4 regions of the Yokenella regensburgei genome follow, and region 1 is predicted to be linked to each of the others. Evidence: predicted binding sites of a transcription regulator. Region 1 holds the regulator's gene; each other region holds the start of a gene.
What was found. The regulator CRP, encoded in region 1, controls carbon source genes, mostly activating them, when cyclic AMP is high. The targets are predictions, from matches to a motif close to ATGTGANNNNNNTCACAT.
Positions count from the first base shown of each region.

Region 1 (5,392 bases):
CTACACGCGGCCGGAAATGGATATGGCTATCCGTAAGGCGCGCGACCTGGGAAAGCACATCAGCTATTTTGGCCCGGAAGCCAATGACTTTAGCCTGCTCGAACAAACCTTCCACGAGTACGGCCTGAGCGGTAAAGGCCAGTCGCGTAAATACCTGCATACCTATGATGAAGCGGTCCCCTGGGACCAGGTGCCAGGCACCTTCACGCCGTGGCAGCCGTTGCCCGAACCTACCGACGTCTTGTTCTATGAAGGCCTGCACGGCGGCGTAGTGACAAAGGATCAGGATGTCGCCCGTCATGTCGATCTGCTGGTCGGCGTGGTGCCCATCGTCAACCTTGAGTGGATCCAAAAGCTGGTGCGCGACACCGGCGAGCGCGGTCATTCGCGTGAGGCAGTGATGGATTCCGTGGTGCGCTCAATGGAGGACTACATCAACTTCATTACTCCGCAGTTTTCCCGCACCCACATTAACTTCCAGCGCGTCCCGACCGTCGATACCTCGAACCCGTTTGCCGCAAAAGGGATTCCTTCGCTTGATGAGAGCTTCGTGGTCATTCATTTCCGTAATCTGGCGGGAATCGACTACCCATGGCTGTTGGCTATGCTGCAGGGCTCGTTCATTTCACATATGAATACTCTGGTGGTACCGGGCGGGAAAATGGGGCTGGCGATGGAGCTGATCATGGCGCCGTTGGTACAGCGAATCATGGAAGGGAAAAAAATCGGATAAACCTCACCCCTCTTCCGCCGGGAAGGGGGTGAGTGACCACCCGTATTAACATCAGCCTTCAACAACCTCATAGGAATGCGTGATGTTGACGGCTTTTTCCAGCATCAATGCCACCGAGCAATACTTCTCAGCAGACAGATCCACCGCGCGAGAGACGGTTGCATCTTTCAGATCTTTACCGGTCACGATGAAGTGCAGATTGATGTGGGTGAACAGGCGCGGAGCCTCATCACGGCGCTCAGAAGTCAGCTTCACTTCACAATCCGTCACGGCCTGGCGGCCTTTTTGCAGAATAGAGACCACGTCGATGGCGCTGCATCCGCCCGCCGCCATCAGCACCATTTCCATCGGGCTTGGTGCTTTATCTCCAGAGTTGCCATCCATCAAAATCTGATGACCCGAAGCCGACTCACCAAGGAAGGTTAACCCTTCAACCCATTTCACACGCGCTTGCATATTTTTTAACTCCTGAGTTGCAATTTTCTTCACAGATTACGCGCACATAACATTTCTCGCAATGGAAGGCGACGTGCATCATGCTGAAGCGAGACACCAGGAGACATGCGGCGAAAGCTATGCTAAAACATTCGGGATGCAACAGTGTTACATTGATAAATGACATGTCTGCAGAGGACATCACATAAGGCTGCTGAATATACCGTCAGCCCACTTCCCAGGTAGCGGGAAGAATTCGATTGCAACCCAGGGGCAGAAAGACTAATGCCGCTGGAGACAGCTTATAACAGAGGATAATCGCGCATGGTGCTTGGCAAACCGCAAACAGACCCGACTCTCGAATGGTTCTTGTCTCATTGCCACATTCATAAGTACCCGTCGAAGAGCACGCTTATTCACCAGGGTGAAAAAGCAGAAACGTTGTATTACATCGTGAAAGGCTCCGTGGCTGTACTCATCAAGGATGAAGAAGGTAAAGAGATGATCCTCTCTTACCTCAACCAGGGCGATTTCATCGGTGAATTAGGCCTGTTTGAAGAAGGCCAGGAACGTAGCGCCTGGGTGCGTGCTAAAACGGCTTGTGAAGTCGCTGAAATTTCATACAAAAAATTCCGTCAGCTGATCCAGGTAAACCCGGACATCCTGATGCGTCTCTCTTCTCAGATGGCTCGCCGTCTGCAGGTAACGTCTGAGAAAGTGGGCAACCTCGCCTTCCTGGACGTAACGGGCCGCATCGCGCAGACGCTGCTGAACCTGGCGAAACAGCCGGACGCCATGACTCACCCGGACGGGATGCAGATCAAAATCACTCGTCAGGAAATCGGTCAGATCGTGGGCTGCTCCCGTGAAACCGTGGGTCGTATTCTGAAAATGCTGGAAGATCAGAATCTGATCTCCGCACACGGTAAAACCATCGTGGTTTACGGTACCCGCTAAATCATGCCAGACGGCGCGCAACCTACCTCGCGCGCCGTTTTTGTTTTATCACCCATGTGGCGCAGGCTTATCTATCACCCGGAAGTTAACTACGCACTGCGGCAAACGCTGGTGTTGTGTCTTCCTGTGGCTGTGGGTCTGATTCTCGGCCATCTCCAGCAGGGTCTGCTGTTCTCCCTCGTTCCTGCCTGCTGCAACATTGCCGGCCTCGACACGCCGCATAAACGCTTTTTTAAACGCCTGGTCGTCGGCGGCACGCTGTTTGCCGTTTGCAGCCTGATAGTCCAGCTCCTGCTGGCAAAAGACATCCCCCTGCCGCTCATCCTGACCGGCTTGACGATGATACTTGGCGTGACGGCTGAGATTAGCGCCCTGCACGCCCGCCTGCTGCCCGCGTCGCTGATTGCCTCCATCTTCACCCTAAGCCTGGCTGGAAATATGCCGGTCTGGCAGCCGCTGCTGCTGTATGCGCTGGGTACTCTGTGGTACGGGCTCTTTAACTGGTTCTGGTTCTGGATGTGGAAAGAGCAGCCGCTGCGTGAATCCCTGAGCCTGCTGTATCGCCAGCTTGCCGACTACTGTGAAGCGAAGTACAGCCTGCTTACCCAGCACACCGACCCGACCACCGCGCTGCCGCCGCTGCTCAACCGCCAGCAAAAAGCGGTCGATCTGATAAGCCAGTGTTACCAGCAATTGCACATGCTGGCAGCCAACAAAAATCGCGATTACAAACGGCTGCTGCGGGTATTCCAGATGGGGCTCGATTTACAAGAGCATATCTCCGTCAGCCTGCATCAGCCGGAAGAGGTGCAGAAACTGGTGGAGCGCAGCCACGCCGAAGCGGTTATCCGCTGGAATGCCCAGACCATTGCAGCGCGGCTGCGCGAGCTTGCTGACGATATTCTTTATCACCGCTACCCGCACCGCTTCACGATGGATAAGCAGCTTGGCGCGCTGGAGAAAATCGCACGCCAGCATCCGGACAATCCGGTAGGCCAGTTCTGCGCCTGGCATTTCAGCCGTATCGCGCGCGTTCTTCGCACCCAGCGCCCGCTCTACCCTCGTAATCTGATGGCTGACAAAGAGCGTCGCCTGCCGGTTATTCCGGCACTGAGAAGCTATCTGTCGCTGAAGTCGTCGGCGCTGCGCAGCGCCGCACGTATCAGCGTGATGCTGAGCATCGCGAGCCTGATGGGTGCCGCCCTGCACCTGCCAAAACCGTACTGGATCCTGATGACCATCCTGCTGGTCACCCAGAACGGTTATGGCGCGACGCGGGTGAGGATCGTCCACCGTGCAATCGGTACCCTCGCCGGACTGGTGATTGTGGGAAGTACCCTGCACTTCCACGTCCCGGAAGGCTATACGCTAAGTGCGATGCTCATCATCACGCTGGTCAGCTATCTGATTATTCGTAAGAACTACGGTTGGGCGACGGTGGGCTTTACGGTGACCGCGGTATACACCATCCAGCTTCTGACCCTGAACGGTGAGCAGTTTATTGTCGCTCGCTTCATCGATACCATCATTGGCTGTCTGATAGCCTTCGGCGGCATGGTGTGGCTGTGGCCACAGTGGCAGACCGGCCTGCTACGTAAAAACGCCCAGGATGCGCTGGAGGCCGATCAGGAAGCCATTCGCTTGATCCTGAGCGACGATCCGCAGGCACCGGCGCTCGCCTACCAGCGAATGCGGGTCAATCAGGCGCACAATGCGCTGTTCAACTCGCTCAATCAGGCCATGCACGAGCCCGGTTTTAACACTCAATATCTGGAAGATATGAAACTGTGGGTAACCCATAGCCAGTTTATCGTCGAGCACATCAATGCCATGACGACGCTTGCCCGCGAGCATAACTGCCTGACGCCAGAGCTGACCGAACGTTATCTGCAATCCTGTGAAATTGCACTGCAGCGTTGTCAACAGCGACTGGAATATGATGAGCCAGGAAGCAGCGGGGAGACGAATATCATGGAATCACAGGATATGCTGTCCCACGAGCCGTCGAGCACCATGGAACAGCAATTTCAGCGCGTACTGGGGCATCTTAGCGCCATGTACACCATTTCGTCAGTGGCCTGGCGCCAGCGACCGCATCACGGTATCTGGCTGACCCGACGACTGAGTAAAGCTAGCCGTTAACGATAGCCTTCACCGCTTCAGCGAAGCGCGCCATCCCTTCGGTGATATCCGCCTCTTCCACCACCAACGATGGGGCAAAGCGCATCACGTCCGGCCCGGCGTTGAGCACCATCACCCCCGCACGCGCCGCAGCGTGCAGGAAATCACGGGCGCGGCCTTTGTACTGCGGTTTCAGCTGCGCGCCAATCAGCAGCCCCATGCCGCGAATGTCGCTGAATACATCAAAGCGGGCATCGATTTGCTGCAATTGCTGCACAAATAGTTCTCGCTTCGCCTTCACCCCGTTGAGCACCTCCGGGGTGTTGATAACATCGAATGCGGCTTCCGCAACCGCGCAGGCTAGCGGATTCCCGCCATAGGTTGAACCGTGGCTCCCCACGTGGAAGGCGCTGGCAATGTCTTCGGTAGTCAGCATCGCGCTCACCGGGAATCCGCCGCCTAACGCTTTGGCGCTGGTTAAAATATCCGGCGTCACGCCGTAATGCTGATAGGCAAACAGCGAGCCGGTGCGCCCCATGCCGCACTGCACTTCATCAAACACCAACAGCGCCTGATGTTTATCGCAAAGCTCACGCAGCCCCTGTAAAAACTCCGGCGTAGCCGCCGTCAGACCGCCTTCGCCCTGAATTGGCTCTACCACCACCGCGCAGGTGTGATCATCCATCACCGCCGCGACAGCATGAAGATCGTTAAACGGCACATGGATAATATCGGCCGGCTTCGGGCCAAAGCCGTCGGAGTATTTTGGTTGTCCGCCAACGGACACCGTAAACAGCGAACGACCATGGAACGCGTTATGGAAGGCAATGATTTTGCTTTTGTAAGGGCTGTGGCGTGTGGCAGCGTAATAGCGCGCCAGCTTGAAGGCGGTTTCGTTGGCTTCCGTTCCCGAGTTCATGAACACCACGCGTTCAGCGAAAGTGGCGTCAATAAGCTTACGTCCCAGGCGTAACGCTGGTTCATTAGTGAAGACGTTGCTGGTATGCCAGAGCATTTCCCCCTGAGCATGCAGCGCCGCCACCAGCGCCGGATGACAATGACCCAGCGCGGTCACAGCGATGCCGCCCGCAAAATCAACATACTCGTTGCCCTGCTGATCCCACACGCGACTGCCTTTCCCTTTCA
Region 1 is NZ_RBIZ01000006.1:13,633-19,024, forward strand. It holds gene C7387_RS18160 (phosphoribulokinase) at 1-733, shown strand, start outside; gene C7387_RS18165 (OsmC family protein) at 785-1,189, opposite strand; gene crp (cAMP-activated global transcriptional regulator CRP) at 1,493-2,125, shown strand; gene C7387_RS18175 (YccS/YhfK family putative transporter) at 2,180-4,267, shown strand; gene argD (bifunctional acetylornithine/succinyldiaminopimelate transaminase) at 4,257-5,392, opposite strand, start outside.

Region 2 (5,392 bases), on a different contig from region 1:
GGCATCCAGAACAGCATCCGCCGCCAGATGCGAAGCGGCAGCGTAATGCGTATTTTTGGGATGAGTTCGTCGAGTCCGTAACTTAGAAAGGTGCGGATGATGAAATACAGGCGCCGCATTTCCCCTGGCGTCATTGTCCCTCCAGCTTTTCCAGCCGCTTCATTAATGCATCAACGCTACGCGCAACGGCCGCCGTTTCTTCAGCAAACCATGCCACTTCCAGTGGTCCCGGCGCCAGCTTCCACTCTTCCGTTAACGCCTCGGCGGCATAACGTTGCTGGCGCTGAAAACCGTGACGTAAAAAGGCGGCACCGCCGCGTAACAGTTTGCTGACCCCCTCGGCGGCGATATCGCCGGTGTAAGGTGCCAGCAGTTCAGCAGGGTCGAACTCGGCCAGATCGGCGAGCGCAACAAAGTTCTGCACCACCTGGAGGTCACCCTGCACTTCGAGATCACCGCTGCGGATAAGCGCCGTTAGCTGTTGACGATTACGCAACTGCGGCAGAACGCTGGCACGGGTAACAACCGTGCAGTCAGCCTCACCTTCCCATGCCCCCAGCACGTCAATCTGCTGCTCACTAAAAGCCAGAATCAGCGGTGAGGAAAATTCTTTAAGCTCGATGCGCAGCACTTTTCCCATCAGCCGTTGGCGGGCCGGTTTCAGCGCTCGTTCGCGCCAGAGAAAGGTGTTCAGAATCGATTCGATTCCGGCGGTGACTAATGGCTGTAAAGGCATGGTGTCCCTCCTGTCAGAATTTGTAGCCGCGATGCAGCGCCACAATCCCTGCCGTCAGGTTGTAGTAGTCCACGCTTTCAAAGCCTGCGTCCTGCATCATGGATTTCAGAGTGTCCTGATCCGGGTGCATACGGATAGACTCTGCCAGATAGCGATAGCTTTCCGCATCGTTTGCCACCATTTCGCCAATGCGTGGCAGAATGTGGAATGAATAGGCATCGTAGGCTTTGCTGAGCGGATCGATAATCGGTTTAGAAAACTCGAGCACCAGCAGGCGGCCACCCGGCTTCAGCACGCGGAACATAGAACGCAGCGCTTTGTCTTTATCGGTGACGTTACGCAGACCAAAAGAGATGGTAATGCAGTCAAAGGTGTTGTCCGGGAAAGGCAGCGCTTCGGCGTTCGCCTGCACGTATTCCACATTCCCTATCACACCGATATTACGCAGTTTCTCACGACCCATTTTCAACATGGAGTCGTTGATATCTGCCAGAACAACCCGCCCGGTTTCACCGACCAGACGAGAGAATTTTGCCGTCAGATCGCCAGTGCCTCCGGCCAGATCCAGCACGGTCTGCCCACGACGAACGCCGCTGCAGTCAATGGTGAAGCGCTTCCACAAACGATGAATACCGAATGACATCAGGTCGTTCATCACGTCGTATTTCGCGGCAACAGAGTGAAATACGTGCGCCACCATATCAGCTTTCTGTCCTTTGGCTACGGTCTGGAAGCCAAAGTGCGTCGTGTCTTGTGAATCCTCAGCCATCTTAATGCCTGCTTATCAAAAAAATGTCCTGCGAGTGTAACAGATTGGCTGCATTTCCCCTACGACTCAACCTTCCCGGAAGATGCTGGAACGATCGTTTTCTTCACGCTCCTCTTCACCGTTCTGCGCTTCTCGCAGGCGATATTCTTCATCCTGAGCGCTGGCCTGTTCAACAAGGTCCGGGTTAATTTCGCGTTTAACTTCAACCCCCAACCCCCTGAACGCTTCGGCCTGCACCAACAGATTTCCACGCCCTGATGCGAGTTTTTTCATCGCCTGGCGGTAGTTTTCCTGCGCCCGGTCGAGCCCTTGCCCGACGGAAGTCATGTCATCCACGAAAAGACGCATTTTGTCATACAGACGGCTGGCGCGATCGGCAATTTGTTGGGCATTACGACTCTGGTGCTCGTAGCGCCAGAGGTTAGCAATCGTGCGTAGCGCCACCAGAAGCGTCGTCGGGCTAACCAGCATAATGTTATTTTTCAGCGCTTCAGTTATCAGTTCGGGCTGCCGGTCTATTGCCAACAGGAACGCGGGTTCGACGGGAATAAACATCAGCACGTAATCAAGCGATCGCAGCCCTGGAAGCTGCTGGTAATCTTTGCGCCCCAACAGACGAATATGGCTGCGAACAGAGGCGATATGCTCCTGCAACGCGCTTTCTCGGGTGTACTCATCCTCGGCGTTGAAATAACGCTCGTAGGCGATGAGAGTCATCTTGGCATCGATGACCACATCTTTGCCCTGTGGCAGGCGGACAATCACATCAGGCTGCATGCGTGCGCGGTTGTCGGTCTCAATACTGACCTGGGTTTGATACTCATGCCCTTCGCGCAGGCCAGAGGCCTCAAGCACCCGGGTAAGCACGACCTCCCCCCAGTTACCCTGCGTTTTGTTATCACCTTTCAGCGCCCGCGTCAGGTTCACCGCTTCCTGAGCCATCTGTGCATTAAGCTGTTGCAGGTTACGAATCTCATGGGCGAGCGTATGCCGCTCGCGAGCCTCCACGCCAAAGCTGTCCTGCACCTGACGACGAAAACCATCGAGCTGTTCACGCAGCGGGGTCAGCAGGCTTCCCAGACTCTGGCGGTTCTGCTCGTCTACCCGACGATTGCTATGTTCAAAAATACGATTGGCGAGGTTCTCGAACTGTTCGCTCAGGCGCTGCTCGCTGTTAACCATCTGGCGAATTTTATCTTCGGCATGCAGTTGGGTGGATTCCAGGCGAGTAGTGACTTCACGCAGATCAGCCTCAAGTGAGGTATTGATTTCCCGCAGGCTGCGTAGCTCGTTGTTCAGCAGTTCACACTCTTCACGCCAGTGTTCGCTTTGCAGCAGCTGCTGTTTGGTTGCACTCAGTTCACCGTACATCTCACGCTGTTCGGCCAGAAGATCGGCCTGTAGCTGGGCCGCGCGAGATCGCTCCGCCAGCCAGCCAATCAGTACGCCTGCCACCAGCGCGACGACCGCGCTCAGTATGATTGAGATATCCACTGTTCCCTCCTGCTTCAACCGCTTACCGCACAAAATAGAATTGTGCTGTATAAACGTCCAGTTTAAAAGGGATTTCCTGCGAGGTGTTACGCAAAAAAAAAGGCCGAACAGGTCGGCCTTTTCAAAGAAGGGAAAGTTACAGCAGGCGACGAGCCGCCTCGACCACGATTTTCACCGCGTGGCTTTCGGTCTTTTTCATGGTTTCAGCGTTCGGGATTTCCTGCTGGGTACGGTTGACGATAACACCCGCCACCATCCCGGCACGCAGGCCCTGGCTGGAACACATGGTCAGCAACGTCGCTGACTCCATTTCGTAGTTCATGACGCCCATAGACTGCCATTCTGCCATCGAGCCTTTGTACTGACGCACAACGCGACCAGAGAAGGTGTCGTAACGCTCCTGACCCGGGTAGAAGGTATCAGAAGAGGCGGTAACGCCAATATGGGTAGTCGCCCCGACAGATTTCGCGGCGTCTACCAGTGCGGTAGTACATGCGAAGTCGGCAACCGCCGGGAATTCCAGCGGCGCAAAGTGCAGGCTGGCACCGTCGAGGCGCACAGATGCGGTAGTCACCAGTACGTCGCCAACGTTGATGTGCGGCTGAATAGCGCCGGTGGTGCCCACGCGCAGGAAGGTGCGAATACCCAGCTGTGCCAGTTCTTCGACTGCGATAGAAGTAGATGGACCGCCGATCCCGGTAGAGCAAACAATCACTGCTTTGCCATCGAGTTCAGCGCGCCAGGAAGTGAATTCACGATGCGATGCCAGCTTAACCGGCTTTTCCATCAGCGCGGCGATCTTTTCAACACGCTCCGGATCGCCAGGGACGATGGCAAGCGTAGCCCCTTGTAAATCATTTTTGGTGAGGCCTAAGTGGAAAACATCAGACTTGGACATAAAAAAACTCCTCTGTGGTTCAGATGGTCAGCAGAAGTAAAAAGACACTTTACAGAAGCCCTGCGGGTATTTTCGTGATGGCAGTCACCATGAATGAAAAATATTACATTGAATTCTCATTAATTGGTGATTTGCATCACATTAACAAGCAATGTCGCCGGCCACTGCACAAAAGATAGCCTGTTTACGACATGATGGTTTGTTAACGTGCAGTCTATAGTTATCGATGCGCTAATTATTACAGGGTATGGAGAATGCCATGACAACACAAAAACAACCTGGATTTGCACCTGCTGCTGCGCCGCACGCTTCAACTATCGTACATACATCTGACGACGCTATCACCGCAGGCGATACATCGATTCCTTCCCAGGGCGAAAGCATGCCGGCCTGGTACGCTCGTCCAAAACACGCCGAAGGTCCGCTCCCCGTCGTTATGGTGATACAGGAAATTTTTGGCGTGCACGAACATATTCGCGATCTGTGCCGCCGCCTGGCGCTGGAAGGCTATCTGGCGGTTGCCCCGGAGCTCTATTTCCGCCAGGGCGATCCGAACGACTACGCAGATATCCCGACGCTTTTCAGCGGCCTGGTAAGCAAAGTGCCCGATGCACAGGTGCTGGCTGACCTCGACCACGTTGCCAGCTGGGCTGCCCGCAACGGTGGTGATGCCCATCGCCTGATGGTCACGGGTTTCTGCTGGGGCGGCCGTATTGCCTGGCTGTATGCTGCCCATAACCCGCAGCTCAAAGCGGCCGTTGCCTGGTACGGAAAACTGGTCGGGGATAAAACCCTTAACTCGCCAAAACATCCGGTTGATATTGCGGTGAACCTGAATGCCCCCGTGCTGGGGTTATACGGGGGGCAGGATACCGGTATTCCGCTGGATACCGTCGAAACTATGCGCCATGCGCTGAGAGCCGCGAATGCGAAAGCGGAAATCGTGATTTATCCGGAAGCCGGACACGCGTTTAATGCGGATTATCGCCCGAGCTATCATGCTGAATCGGCGCACGATGGCTGGCAGCGGATGCTGGCGTGGTTTTCGCAGTATGGAAGTAAAAAATAACAACAGGCCCGGTAAGCATAATGCCTCCGGGCCGATTCATTACGCCTGACGCAGGTTCTGCGCCGCTTTAACCATGTTAGCCAGTGCAGCACGGGTTTCCGGCCAGCCGCGGGTCTTCAGGCCGCAGTCCGGGTTTACCCACAGACGCTCCGCCGGAATACGCTGGGCCGCTTTTGCCAGCAGGGCTTCAATCCATTCCACGCTCGGAACGTTCGGAGAGTGGATGTCATACACGCCCGGTCCAATCTCATTCGGGTATTCGAACTCTTCAAATGACTCCAGCAGCTCCATGTCAGAGCGCGAGGTTTCAATCGTTATCACGTCGGCATCCAGCGCGGCGATGGAATCCATGATGTCGTTAAACTCGCAATAACACATGTGGGTGTGGATCTGGGTTTCATCCTGCGCGACGGCAGCGTTGATGCG
Region 2 is NZ_RBIZ01000009.1:15,062-20,453, forward strand. It holds gene ubiB (ubiquinone biosynthesis regulatory protein kinase UbiB) at 1-134, opposite strand, end outside; gene ubiJ (ubiquinone biosynthesis protein UbiJ) at 131-736, opposite strand; gene ubiE (bifunctional demethylmenaquinone methyltransferase/2-methoxy-6-polyprenyl-1,4-benzoquinol methylase UbiE) at 750-1,505, opposite strand; gene rmuC (DNA recombination protein RmuC) at 1,572-2,999, opposite strand; gene udp (uridine phosphorylase) at 3,136-3,897, opposite strand; gene C7387_RS22095 (dienelactone hydrolase family protein) at 4,157-4,966, shown strand; gene metE (5-methyltetrahydropteroyltriglutamate--homocysteine S-methyltransferase) at 5,006-5,392, opposite strand, start outside.
Region 2: a site for CRP is predicted at 4,022-4,039, ahead of udp (uridine phosphorylase). Genes of this name have one in related genera too.

Region 3 (5,392 bases), on a different contig from region 1:
TCGCCGCCGAGCAGCAACGTTGCGCCTTCCGCCAGCGTCGCCTGCACCTGGTAATGCAGTTCGTCACGCAGGTCATAGCGCGCCATCGGGCCGAGATAGTTCTGCTCATCTTCCGGTGACCCCATTTTCAGCGCTTCGGTCGCGGCAATGAATTTTTGGGTGAAGGCTTCGGCAACGCCAGCTTCAACGATAAAACGCTTGGAGGCAGCGCAGACCTGCCCGGTATTCTGATAACGACCGGTCACCGCCGCCGGGACGGCAAGCTCGAGATCGGCATCGTTCAGGACGATGAACGGATCGGAGCCTCCCAGTTCCAGCACGCATTTTTTCAGCGCGGCCCCCGACTGGGCACCGATGGCTTTCCCGGCGCGCATGCTGCCGGTAAGCGTCACGGCGGCAATGCGCACGTCGTTAATCGCCTGGCTCACGCCATCATTGGTAGCATTCACCCAGCCAAATACCCCTTCCGGGATCCCGGCTTCGTTGAAAATTTTGCCGATGAGCGCCGCGCTGCCCATCACGTTCGGGGCGTGTTTGAGCAGATAGCTGTTCCCGGCGAGCAGAATCGGCACCGCGCCGCGCACAACCTGCCACAGTGGGAAGTTCCACGGCATGATGGCAAGAATGGGCCCCATCGGACGGTATTCGATCACCGCGTTGTTGTTTTCCACCATCGTGGCTTCGGTTGAGAGCATCACCGGGCCATGTTCAGCGTACCAGTCAAACAGCGCCGCCGATTTTGCGACTTCACCGCGCGCCTGAGCGATGGGCTTGCCCACTTCGCGGGTGATCATCAGCGCCATTTCGTCGGCATGACGGCGCAGAACGGCACCTACCGCGCGCAGCGCATCGGCACGTTCGGCGACGGTTTTCTGACGCCACAGGCGATAGCCGCTGTCGGCAAGGGCGATGGCCTGGTTAACCTGAGCAGCGCTCGCCCATGGCAATGACGAGAGCACTTCGCCGTTCGCCGGGTTGACGGAAATTGCGTGGGTTGCAGGTGAAGTCATGTTTTTTCTCTCTCTGTCGATTGCGTTATGTTCTCATCCTGGCTTACTCTGCTGTTTATGAAAACTGAATAATATTAACCATCATATTCACGAATCGAGAATGCCATGGATCTGACTCAGCTTGAGATGTTCAACGCCGTTGCCCAGACCGGCAGCATTACCCAGGCGGCGCAGAAAGTGCATCGCGTCCCTTCTAACCTCACCACGCGCATCCGCCAGCTTGAGGCCGATCTCGGCGTGGAACTGTTTATTCGTGAGAATCAGCGTCTGCGGCTTTCTCCTGCAGGGCACAGTTTTTTACGTTACAGCCAGCAGATTCTGGCGCTTGTTGATGAGGCGAGAATGGTCGTGGCGGGCGATGAACCGCAGGGGCTTTTTACCTTAGGCTCGCTGGAAAGCACCGCCGCGGTGCGGATCCCGGAGACGCTCGCCCGCTATAACCAGCGCTATCCGAAGATCCAGTTCGATCTGGCTACCGGCCCTTCCGGAACGATGATCGACGGCGTGACCGAAGGACGCCTGAGCGCCGCTTTCGTTGATGGCCCGGTGATGCATCCGGGGCTTGAAGGCATCCCGGTTTATCGCGAAGAGATGATGATAGTCGCCCCGTTCGGCCATTCACCAGTCACCCGGGCAAGCGATGTGAGTGGTACCAGTATTTATGCCTTCCGCTCTAACTGCTCTTACCGCCGCCATTTTGAGAGCTGGTTCCATGCCGATCGCGCAGCGCCGGGCCGAATTCACGAGATGGAGTCCTACCATGGGATGCTGGCCTGCGTGATTGCCGGAGCAGGTCTGGCGCTGATCCCGCGCAGTATGCTGGAAAGTATGCCCGGACATCATCAGGTGGAGGCCTGGCCGCTGGCGGAGAAGTGGCGCTGGCTGACGACCTGGCTTATCTGGCGTCGTGGGGCAATGACCCGCCAGCTTGAGGCGTTTATCGAGCTGCTGAACGAACAGCAGCCCGTGGTGAGCGATTAACGTAGCGTGATTTTGCCGATGAGATAGGTGGTCGCCTGGCCGCCCATCAGCACTCGGTCGCCCTTCAGCTCACAGCGAATATCGCCGCCACGGCGGGAAACCTGGCGGGCAAAGAGGCGCGTTTTACCAAGCTTTTCACTCCAGTAAGGAATGAGCATCGTGTGCGCCGAACCGGTAACCGGATCCTCCCACACGGCTTCACCCGGAGAGAAGAAGCGGCTGACAAAATCGTACTCCCCGTCGCCGCGGGCGGTGACCGTTACCTTATGCTCACCGGGGATCATGGCCCCAATGTCAGGCATCAACGCCTCTACCGCTTCGCGGCTGGCAAGTTCAATCAGCCACGCACGGCCTTTACGCGCGGCCACATATTCACGAACGCCTAGCGCGCGGAGCATTTCCGCCGGCGGCGTCTGCGCGTCGGTATGACCTGCCGGGAAATCCAGCGTCATCCAGTCTCCGTCGCGGGTAACGGTGAGTGGACCAGAGGCCGTCTGAAATACGATGTGGTCTTGCGGGTAGCCGAGGTGGTTGAAAATCACCTGCGCAGTAGCAAGCGTTGCGTGGCCGCACAAATTGACTTCATGACGAGTGGTAAACCAGCGCAGCGCAAAGCCTTCCGCTTCAGGCATAAAGAAGGCGGTTTCTGACTGGTTATGCTGCTGCGCCATTTGTAGCATCCGCTCATCAGGCAGCCATTCCCGCAGCGGACACACCGCAGCCGCGTTGCCTCCGAACGTACTGCTGCTGAACGCATCAACCATATAAAAATCCACTTCCTGCATAGCGCAACCCCATCATTTGATTATTTATCCGAGAAATTAACAGGTTAGTGATATTCACGACAGAAATAAAAATGAGACTTACATCACAAAGTGATTGTCTTTTCACCAGCGATGGTCGTAAGATCGGCTTCTCTCCTTTTGCTATTAATCCAGAATAACGTTTATGACAACGAACACGGTCTCACGCAAGGTCGCGTGGCTTCGGGTGGTTACGCTTGCTATCGCCGCTTTTATTTTTAACACCACCGAGTTTGCCCCGGTCGGACTGCTGTCAGACATCGCCGCCAGTTTCAATATGGAAACGGCGCAGGTCGGCATTATGTTGACCATCTACGCGTGGGTGGTGGCGCTGATGTCGCTGCCGTTTATGCTGCTGACCAGCCAGATAGAGCGCCGCAGGCTGCTTATCGCCCTGTTCGTTGTGTTTATTGCAAGCCACGTACTGTCATTTCTGGCGTGGAGTTTCCCGGTGCTGGTGATTAGCCGCATCGGTATCGCCTTTGCGCACGCGATTTTCTGGTCAATCACCGCCTCTCTTGCCATTCGTATGGCTCCGGCGGGAAAAAAAGCGCAGGCGCTGAGCCTGATTGCCACCGGTACCGCGCTGGCCATGGTGTTCGGCATCCCGATTGGCCGCATCGTCGGCCAGTATTTTGGCTGGCGCACCACCTTCTTTGCTATTGGTATTGGCGCCCTTCTCACCCTGCTGGCCCTGATTCGCCTGTTGCCGCCGCTGCCAAGCGAGCACTCTGGTTCGCTGAAAAGCCTGCCGGTGCTGTTCCGCCGCCCGGCGCTGGTGGGGATCTACGTATTGACCGCCATTGTGGTGACCGCGCACTACACCGCATACAGCTATATTGAGCCGTTTGTACAAAACGTTGCCGGTCTGAGCGGCAGTTTTGCCACCATGCTGCTGCTGATCCTCGGCGGTGCCGGGATCATCGGCAGCGTGCTGTTTGGTAAACTCGGCAATCAGCATGCCTCCACGCTGATTATTTCGGCGATTGGGCTGCTGCTCGCCTGCCTGCTGATGCTGCTTCCGGCGGCACAAAGCGATATGTCGCTCGCTACGTTAAGCGTTTTCTGGGGTATCGCAATCATGATTATCGGTCTCGGCATGCAGGTGAAAGTGCTGGCGCTGGCGCCTGATGCAACCGACGTCGCGATGTCGCTGTTTTCCGGAATTTTCAATATCGGTATCGGCGCCGGAGCACTGGTGGGGAGCCAGGTCAGCCTGTGGTGGTCAATGTCGTCGATTGGCTACGTGGGCGCCGTACCGGCCCTTGTGGCGCTGGTGTGGGCGGTAGTGGTTTTCCGCCGCTGGCCTACGGCATCGCTGGAACAGCCGCAGCACGGATAAAACAAAGGGCCCGCAGGCCCTTTTTTTACGCATGGAAGTTAGTAATAATTTCCAGTACGCCGTTAATGATGAACTGCACGCCCATACAGACCAGCAGGAAGCCCATCAGACGGGAGATGGCTTCAATCCCGCCCTTGCCCACCAGGCGCATAATTGCGCCAGAACTGCGCAGACAGCCCCACAGAATTATCCCTACCAGGGCAAAAATTAGCGGCGGTGCGACCAGCACCACCCAGTCCGGGAAGCTGACACCGTGTTTTACGGTGGAGGCGGAGCTGATAATCATCGCAATCGTCCCCGGCCCTGCGGTACTTGGCATTGCTAATGGCACGAAAGCGATATTAGCCCCAGGTTCCTCTTCCAGCTCTTCTGATTTGCTTTTCGCCTCCGGGCTCTCATGGGCTTTTTGCTGCGGAAACAGCATACGAAAACCGATGAACGCCACGATAAGACCACCGGCGATACGCAGACCGGGGATAGAAATACCAAAGGTGTTCATCACCACCTGACCGGCGTAGTACGCCACCATCATGATGGCAAAGACATAAACCGATGCCATCAGCGACTGGCGGTTGCGCTCTGCGCTGTTCATGTTTCCGGCGAGACCGAGGAACAACGCCACCGTGGTGAGTGGGTTCGCCAGCGGCAGCAAAACCACCAGACCCAAGCCTATTGCTTTAAAAAGTTCCATCATACGTCGTTAAGATCCCGTCGATATCGAATTAAGTTCAGCGGGAAGTATATCGGTTTCGCCGCCAATTGTTACCCCGTAACACAGTAAGTAAACGTTGCCACGCGTGCAAAAAAACAGCACACGAAACGTTTTAGCATTTCGTGGCATCGCGCGATCCATTCAGTTGACTTATGGTTGCCTGGGCAATAATATCCAACGCAACTAAACTACTTGCCAGGGCAACCATTGTGAAAACCACAAGCGATCTGTTCAACGAAGTGATACCGCTAGGACGCTTGATTTACATGGTTAACCAAAAAAAAGACCGTCTGCTTAACGACTATTTGTCGCCGCTGGACATCACTGCCACTCAGTTCAAGGTGCTGTGTTCTATTCGCTGCGCCACCTGCATTACGCCGGTTGAGCTGAAAAAGGTGCTGTCGGTCGATTTGGGTGCCCTGACCCGGATGCTCGATCGCCTGCTGTGCAAAGGCTGGATTGAGCGTCTGCCGAACCCGAATGACAAGCGCGGCGTGCTGGTACAGTTAACGCCGGAAGGTGCCGCTATCTGCGAGCAGTGCCA
Region 3 is NZ_RBIZ01000003.1:1,198,040-1,203,431, forward strand. It holds gene sad (succinate-semialdehyde dehydrogenase) at 1-1,010, opposite strand, end outside; gene ptrR (putrescine utilization regulator PtrR) at 1,116-1,991, shown strand; gene C7387_RS06010 (PhzF family phenazine biosynthesis protein) at 1,988-2,776, opposite strand; gene C7387_RS06015 (sugar transporter) at 2,940-4,136, shown strand; gene C7387_RS06020 (MarC family NAAT transporter) at 4,162-4,830, opposite strand; gene marR (multiple antibiotic resistance transcriptional regulator MarR) at 5,058-5,392, shown strand, end outside.
Region 3: a site for CRP is predicted at 2,848-2,865, ahead of C7387_RS06010 (PhzF family phenazine biosynthesis protein). Genes of this name have one in related genera too.

Region 4 (5,392 bases), on a different contig from region 1:
CCCAGATGGTTGGCTTTGGCCCAGCTCACCCAGTGGGTGAAGTGCTCAGGCTTGATTTCATTACGCGCTACCGGGGCATCGGATTCCAGATAAATGGCGTGCAGATTCAGGCGCTTTGGTCCCGGGATCAGGCTCAACGCCTGTTCAAGATCGGCCCGCAGCTCCGCGGCGTTGCGCGCCTTGCCCGGATAGTTACCGGTGGCCTGAATACCGCCGGTCAATGCTCCGCCAGGATTTTCAAAACCAGCAACGTCGTCGCCCTGCCAGCAGTGCATTGAAATTGGCAGGCGGTCGAGCTGGCGCAGTGCCTCCTCGACGTCCACGCCAACGGTGGCAAAACGCTGTTTAGCCAATTCCCAGGCCTGTTCTGTATGAGTCGTCATGCGCAAAGCTCCTTTGTCGGTGAAGTTGGCTGAAACTGCGCAACGTAGCGGGCAATTTCATGATTTGGATTCGGGGTAAAGGTGGTCAGCGGGTAGTTGTGGGCCACCAGCTGACGGAAGTCGTCGACGTTGTGCAGTTCATCAAGCGCCATCAGCTGAATGCCGATGTTGCCAAGCGTTGACGCCTCAACCGGCCCGGCAACCACGGTTATCCCGCAGGCATCGGCACAAAGCTGGTTGAGCAATGGGTTCTGACACCCGCCGCCGACGATATGTAGCTGCCCGAACGGGCGTCCGCGCAGCGCCGTCAGCTCCTCCAGCACGCGGGCGTAGAGCAGGGCGAGGCTGTCAAAAATACAGCGCGCCAGCTGGGCGGCAGAGGCCGGAACAGGCTGCTGGCTTTCGCGGCAGGCGGCCTGAATTTCTGCGCTCATGTTGTCGGGGTTGATGAAGCGGTCGTCGTTGGGGTTAATCACAAAGCGGCAGGCGGGTAACCGCTCCGTTTCTGCGATAAGTGACGGCAGGTGGCTTACGTTCTGCTCTTTCAGCACCCGCTGCAGCAGCCACAGGCCCATGATGTTTTTCAACACCCGATAGCGCCCTTCGGCACCGCCCTCATTGGTGATGTTGGCCTGCAGCGCCGCCTCGCTGGTGTAAGGGGTTTTGCTCTCAAAGCCCATCAGAGACCAGGTGCCGGACGAGAGGTAGGCGGCATCGCGGTTCATCAGCGGGGAGGCGATCACTGCGCTTGCGGTATCGTGGCTGGCGACAGCAACCACCGGAATCGCATTACCCTGCGGGCAGATCCAGTGGCCAATCACGTTGCCGGGATGCGTCGGGGTGCCGAACCATTGGCGGTGTGCCCCGCTCCAGGCAAGCAGCGCGTCGTCCCAGCTGTCGGTGCTGATGTTCACCAGTTGAGTGGTGGTGGCGTTGGTGTATTCCCAGTTCATATTGCCGGTCAGGCGGTAGCTGAAGTAATCCGGGATCAGCAGCGCATGGGCCACCTGCTCCGCCAGCGCGGGCTGTTGCTCCGTCAGGGCGCGCAGCTGATAGAGGGTGTTGAAAGGTAAAAACTGAATACCGCTGCGACGATAAATATCGGCTTTGCCGAGCTGCGCCATAGCGCGCGGCATGATGCCGTGCGTGCGGCTGTCGCGGTAAGAGACCGGCAGCCCGACGCGTTCGCCCTGTTTATCGAGCAGAACATAATCCACGCCCCAGGTATCAATGCCGATACTGTCGATGAGAATGCCTTCCGCACAGACGTTTTCCAGGCCGCGGCGGATCCCCGCTTCCAGGCTGTCGATATCCCAGCAGTCTGTTCCGTTGATTTTCTGCAGGCAGTTCACGAAGCGATGCGCTTCACGTAGTGACAGCGTACGCCGCTGGCGGTCGTAGGTGGCAAGCATTACCCGCCCGCTGGAGGCGCCTAAATCAACGGCGACGCAATGGCGAAAAGTCATGTCATGGGTCCTTCTCAGAATCAGTGGACCCAGTCTAAAAAGTGCCGCCCGGCACCACCTTCTTGTTACTGACAGGCAAAAATGGGCGCTGGCAAGAAAGCAAAGATGAGTGTGAGGAAGTTCACGGTTTCCAGTAATAGATGCGCTAAGTGGGGATGTGACCCGCTGCGCATTTCCTGATAATTCCGGGCGTATCTTGAAAAAGCGACAGGCTTTGCGCGCTTTGCTGTCGAAAATTCAAGGTGTCACGGAGGGCTGTTCATTACTATCCAGAAAACTCACCTGAATCGTGCAGGAGCCGGAATGACTATTTTGCAAAGCGCGGATTTTTTCCCCTCGGGCGTATCTCCTGTCGCGATCGAACCGCGCCTTCCTCAGCCAGCGTTTCCCGAACATCATCATGATTTTCATGAAATTGTGATCGTTGAGCACGGTACCGGTATTCATGTCTTTAACGGCCAGCCGTATACCATCAGCGGCGGTACGGTATGCTTTGTGCGCGATCATGACCGCCATCTTTACGAGCACACTGACAATCTGTGCCTGACCAACGTGCTCTACCGTTCTCCGGATGCGTTCCAGTTTCTCTCGGGCGTTAATCAACTGCTGCCACAGGAGCAGGATGGGGTGTATCCCTCCCACTGGCGGGTCAGCCAGAGCGCCCTGCAGCAGGTCCGGCAGCTGGTGGTACAAATGGAAAACGCCGAGCAGGGAGAGGCGGTGCACGCCGTCGCCAACCGGGAAATTCTGTTTATGCAGATGCTGATCCAACTGCGGCGCGGCAGCCTGGCGGCGGAGGCGCGGAATAATGATGCCCGGCTGAACCAGCTGATTGCCTGGCTTGACGATCATTTCGCGGAAGATATCTGCTGGGAAGGGGTAGCTGAGCGATTTTCGCTGTCGCTGCGCACCCTGCATCGTCAGTTGAAACAGCACACCGGCCTGACGCCGCAGCGCTACCTGAACCGGGTACGGCTCACCAAAGCGCGCCATCTTTTGCGCCACAGTGATGAAAGCGTCACGGATATCGCATTTCGCTGCGGTTTTGGCGACAGTAACCACTTTTCAACGCTTTTCCGCCGGGAATTTAACTGGTCGCCGCGCGATATTCGCCAGGGACGCGACGTCCGGCTCCAGTAACGCGAGAGCAGTCACCGTTTTTTGCGCCTGAAACGCGAATAATATCCGGCTTCATACAGTGAGGTGACGTCGTGTCCGGTGAACTTATCCTGCAAAAAGCGGAATTTTTTGCCTCGCCCGCTCAGGCGGTGGCGGTGGCTGACCGCTACCCGCAAAACGTTTTTGCCGAACATACCCACGAATTCTGCGAGCTGGTGCTGGTGTGGCGCGGCAATGGCCTGCACATCCTCAACGACCGTCCCTACCGTATCACCCGCGGCGATCTGTTCTATATTCGCGCCGAAGATAAGCACGCCTACGCCTCGGTAAACTCTCTGGTGCTGCAGAATATTATCTACTGCCCGGAGCGGCTAACGCTTAACCTCGACTGGGCAGCGTATATTCCCGGTTTTAACGGTTCGCCCCGGCAACCTCACTGGCGCATCGGCAGTAACGGAATGACGCTGGCGCGGCAGGTAATAAGCCAGCTGGAGCATGAAAACCTGAAGGATGACCCACTTGCGGGGAATATGGCAGAACTGCTGTTTGCTCAACTGGTGCTGACGTTGAGTCGTCATCGTTACGCTACCGATAACCTCGCGGCGACCGACAGCGAAACGCTGCTCGATAAACTGATTACGGCGCTGGCGGGGAGCCTTAACCGCCCCTTCACGCTGGAGCGTTTTTGTGAGCAGGAAGGCTGCAGCGAGCGCGCATTGCGTCAGCAGTTTCGTCAGCAGACCGGCATGACCGTCGGCCAGTATTTGCGCCAGCTGCGGATTTGCCACGCCCAGTATCTGTTACAGCATTCGCCGGGAATGATAAGCGACATTGCGATGATGTGCGGATTTGAAGACAGTAACTATTTCTCAGTGGTGTTTAATCGGGAAACGGGGATGACGCCAGGCCAGTGGCGTCATCGCAGTCGCGCGTTAGTCTGACTAGTTCGCCATACCAAGACCCACAATGTTAGCAGCGATGATGATCACCACGCAGCCGAGGCTCAGCACGCTCACCGGGCGGCGACCTGCGTTTTTCCACTCTTTGAGCACCAGCCCTACCAGGCCACCGCACAGCACGTAGAAACTCATGTGCAGCATCCAGCTCATGTAGTCGTACTGTGGCGGAATGCTGGCGTGTCCCCAGGCGTAGAAGAAAAACTGCAGATACCACATCAGACCGCCCAGCGCCGAAAGCAGGATATTGCTGATGATGAGCGATTTTGCCAGCGAGAAGTCGGCTTTTACCGACAGATTTTTAACTTTCGCCAGACGAATAAAGCAGAAGCCCAGGTTGATAACCGCGCCGCCGCCCATAATGATGACGTAGCTCGGTAGCGCAACGTATAACGGGTCAACGCCCAGCGCCGCGGCAGCTTCATGCATAGGTTTGGCGGCGTTCATGGCAAACGACATGCCGGCCGAGAAAATCCCGCACATGACAGCCAGCGCCAGGCCTTTTTTCAGATTGAACTCTTCCGCCTGAATGCCCATTTTGCGCTCTTTGAGTTGACCTGCTCGGGTCACAATCCCAACGCCAATCAGCGCCACCAGAACACCAAGCAGGGTCATCTGACCGCCGGAGGTGTGGATCAGAACGTCAAAGTTGCCGTTAATAATCGGCGTCATCAGCGTACCAACCACCAGAGTAATACCGATAGCAATGCCGATCCCCATCGACATGCCAAGATAGCGCATGGTCAGGCCATAGTTGATATTGCCGATCCCCCACATAGCGCCGAACAGAAACACCGGCAGCAGCGTAGAGGCGGAAAAGGAGCGGTAATAGGCCCAGAAATCAGGCAGCAGCAGGGCGCTGACAATCCACGGCAGTATTATCCAGGAGACAATGCCGCCTATCGACCACATGGTCTCCCACGACCAGTTTTTCACTTTCTTGAACGGTGCATAGAAACAGGCTGCGCTGGCCGCACCTATTAAATGCCAAAAGATCCCCATCGTAATCGCGTGACTCATTTTTCTTATCCTCATCGTTGTCGTCGATGAATCTTCATCTGACGGGATGAGTGTAAAAATCATACAACTGATTAACCTTCGACCCCTTGCCGCAAAGCGTTCCGGGCTGGCAAAAAGCGCGTACTACGGGTGAGCTGTCTCACAGAATCAACGAGATAACCGGCGAGGATATCCACAGGAAAACTACGGCATTGATAATCATTTTCAATATCATTTAATTAACTATAATGAACCCACTGCTTACGCGGCGTTAACACCTCTGCCGCCCGATAATACTGGAGATGAAAATGAGCTATACACTGCCATCCCTGCCGTACGCTTATGATGCACTGGAACCGCACTTCGATAAGCAGACGATGGAAATCCATCACACCAAGCATCACCAGGCTTATGTCAACAACGCCAATGCCGCGCTGGAAAGCCTGCCAGAATTCGCCAACCTGTCTGC
Region 4 is NZ_RBIZ01000008.1:41,759-47,150, forward strand. It holds gene rhaA (L-rhamnose isomerase) at 1-383, opposite strand, end outside; gene rhaB (rhamnulokinase) at 380-1,849, opposite strand; gene rhaS (HTH-type transcriptional activator RhaS) at 2,153-2,989, shown strand; gene rhaR (HTH-type transcriptional activator RhaR) at 3,061-3,909, shown strand; gene rhaT (L-rhamnose/proton symporter RhaT) at 3,910-4,944, opposite strand; gene sodA (superoxide dismutase [Mn]) at 5,232-5,392, shown strand, end outside.
Region 4: a site for CRP is predicted at 2,005-2,022, ahead of rhaS (HTH-type transcriptional activator RhaS). Genes of this name have one in related genera too.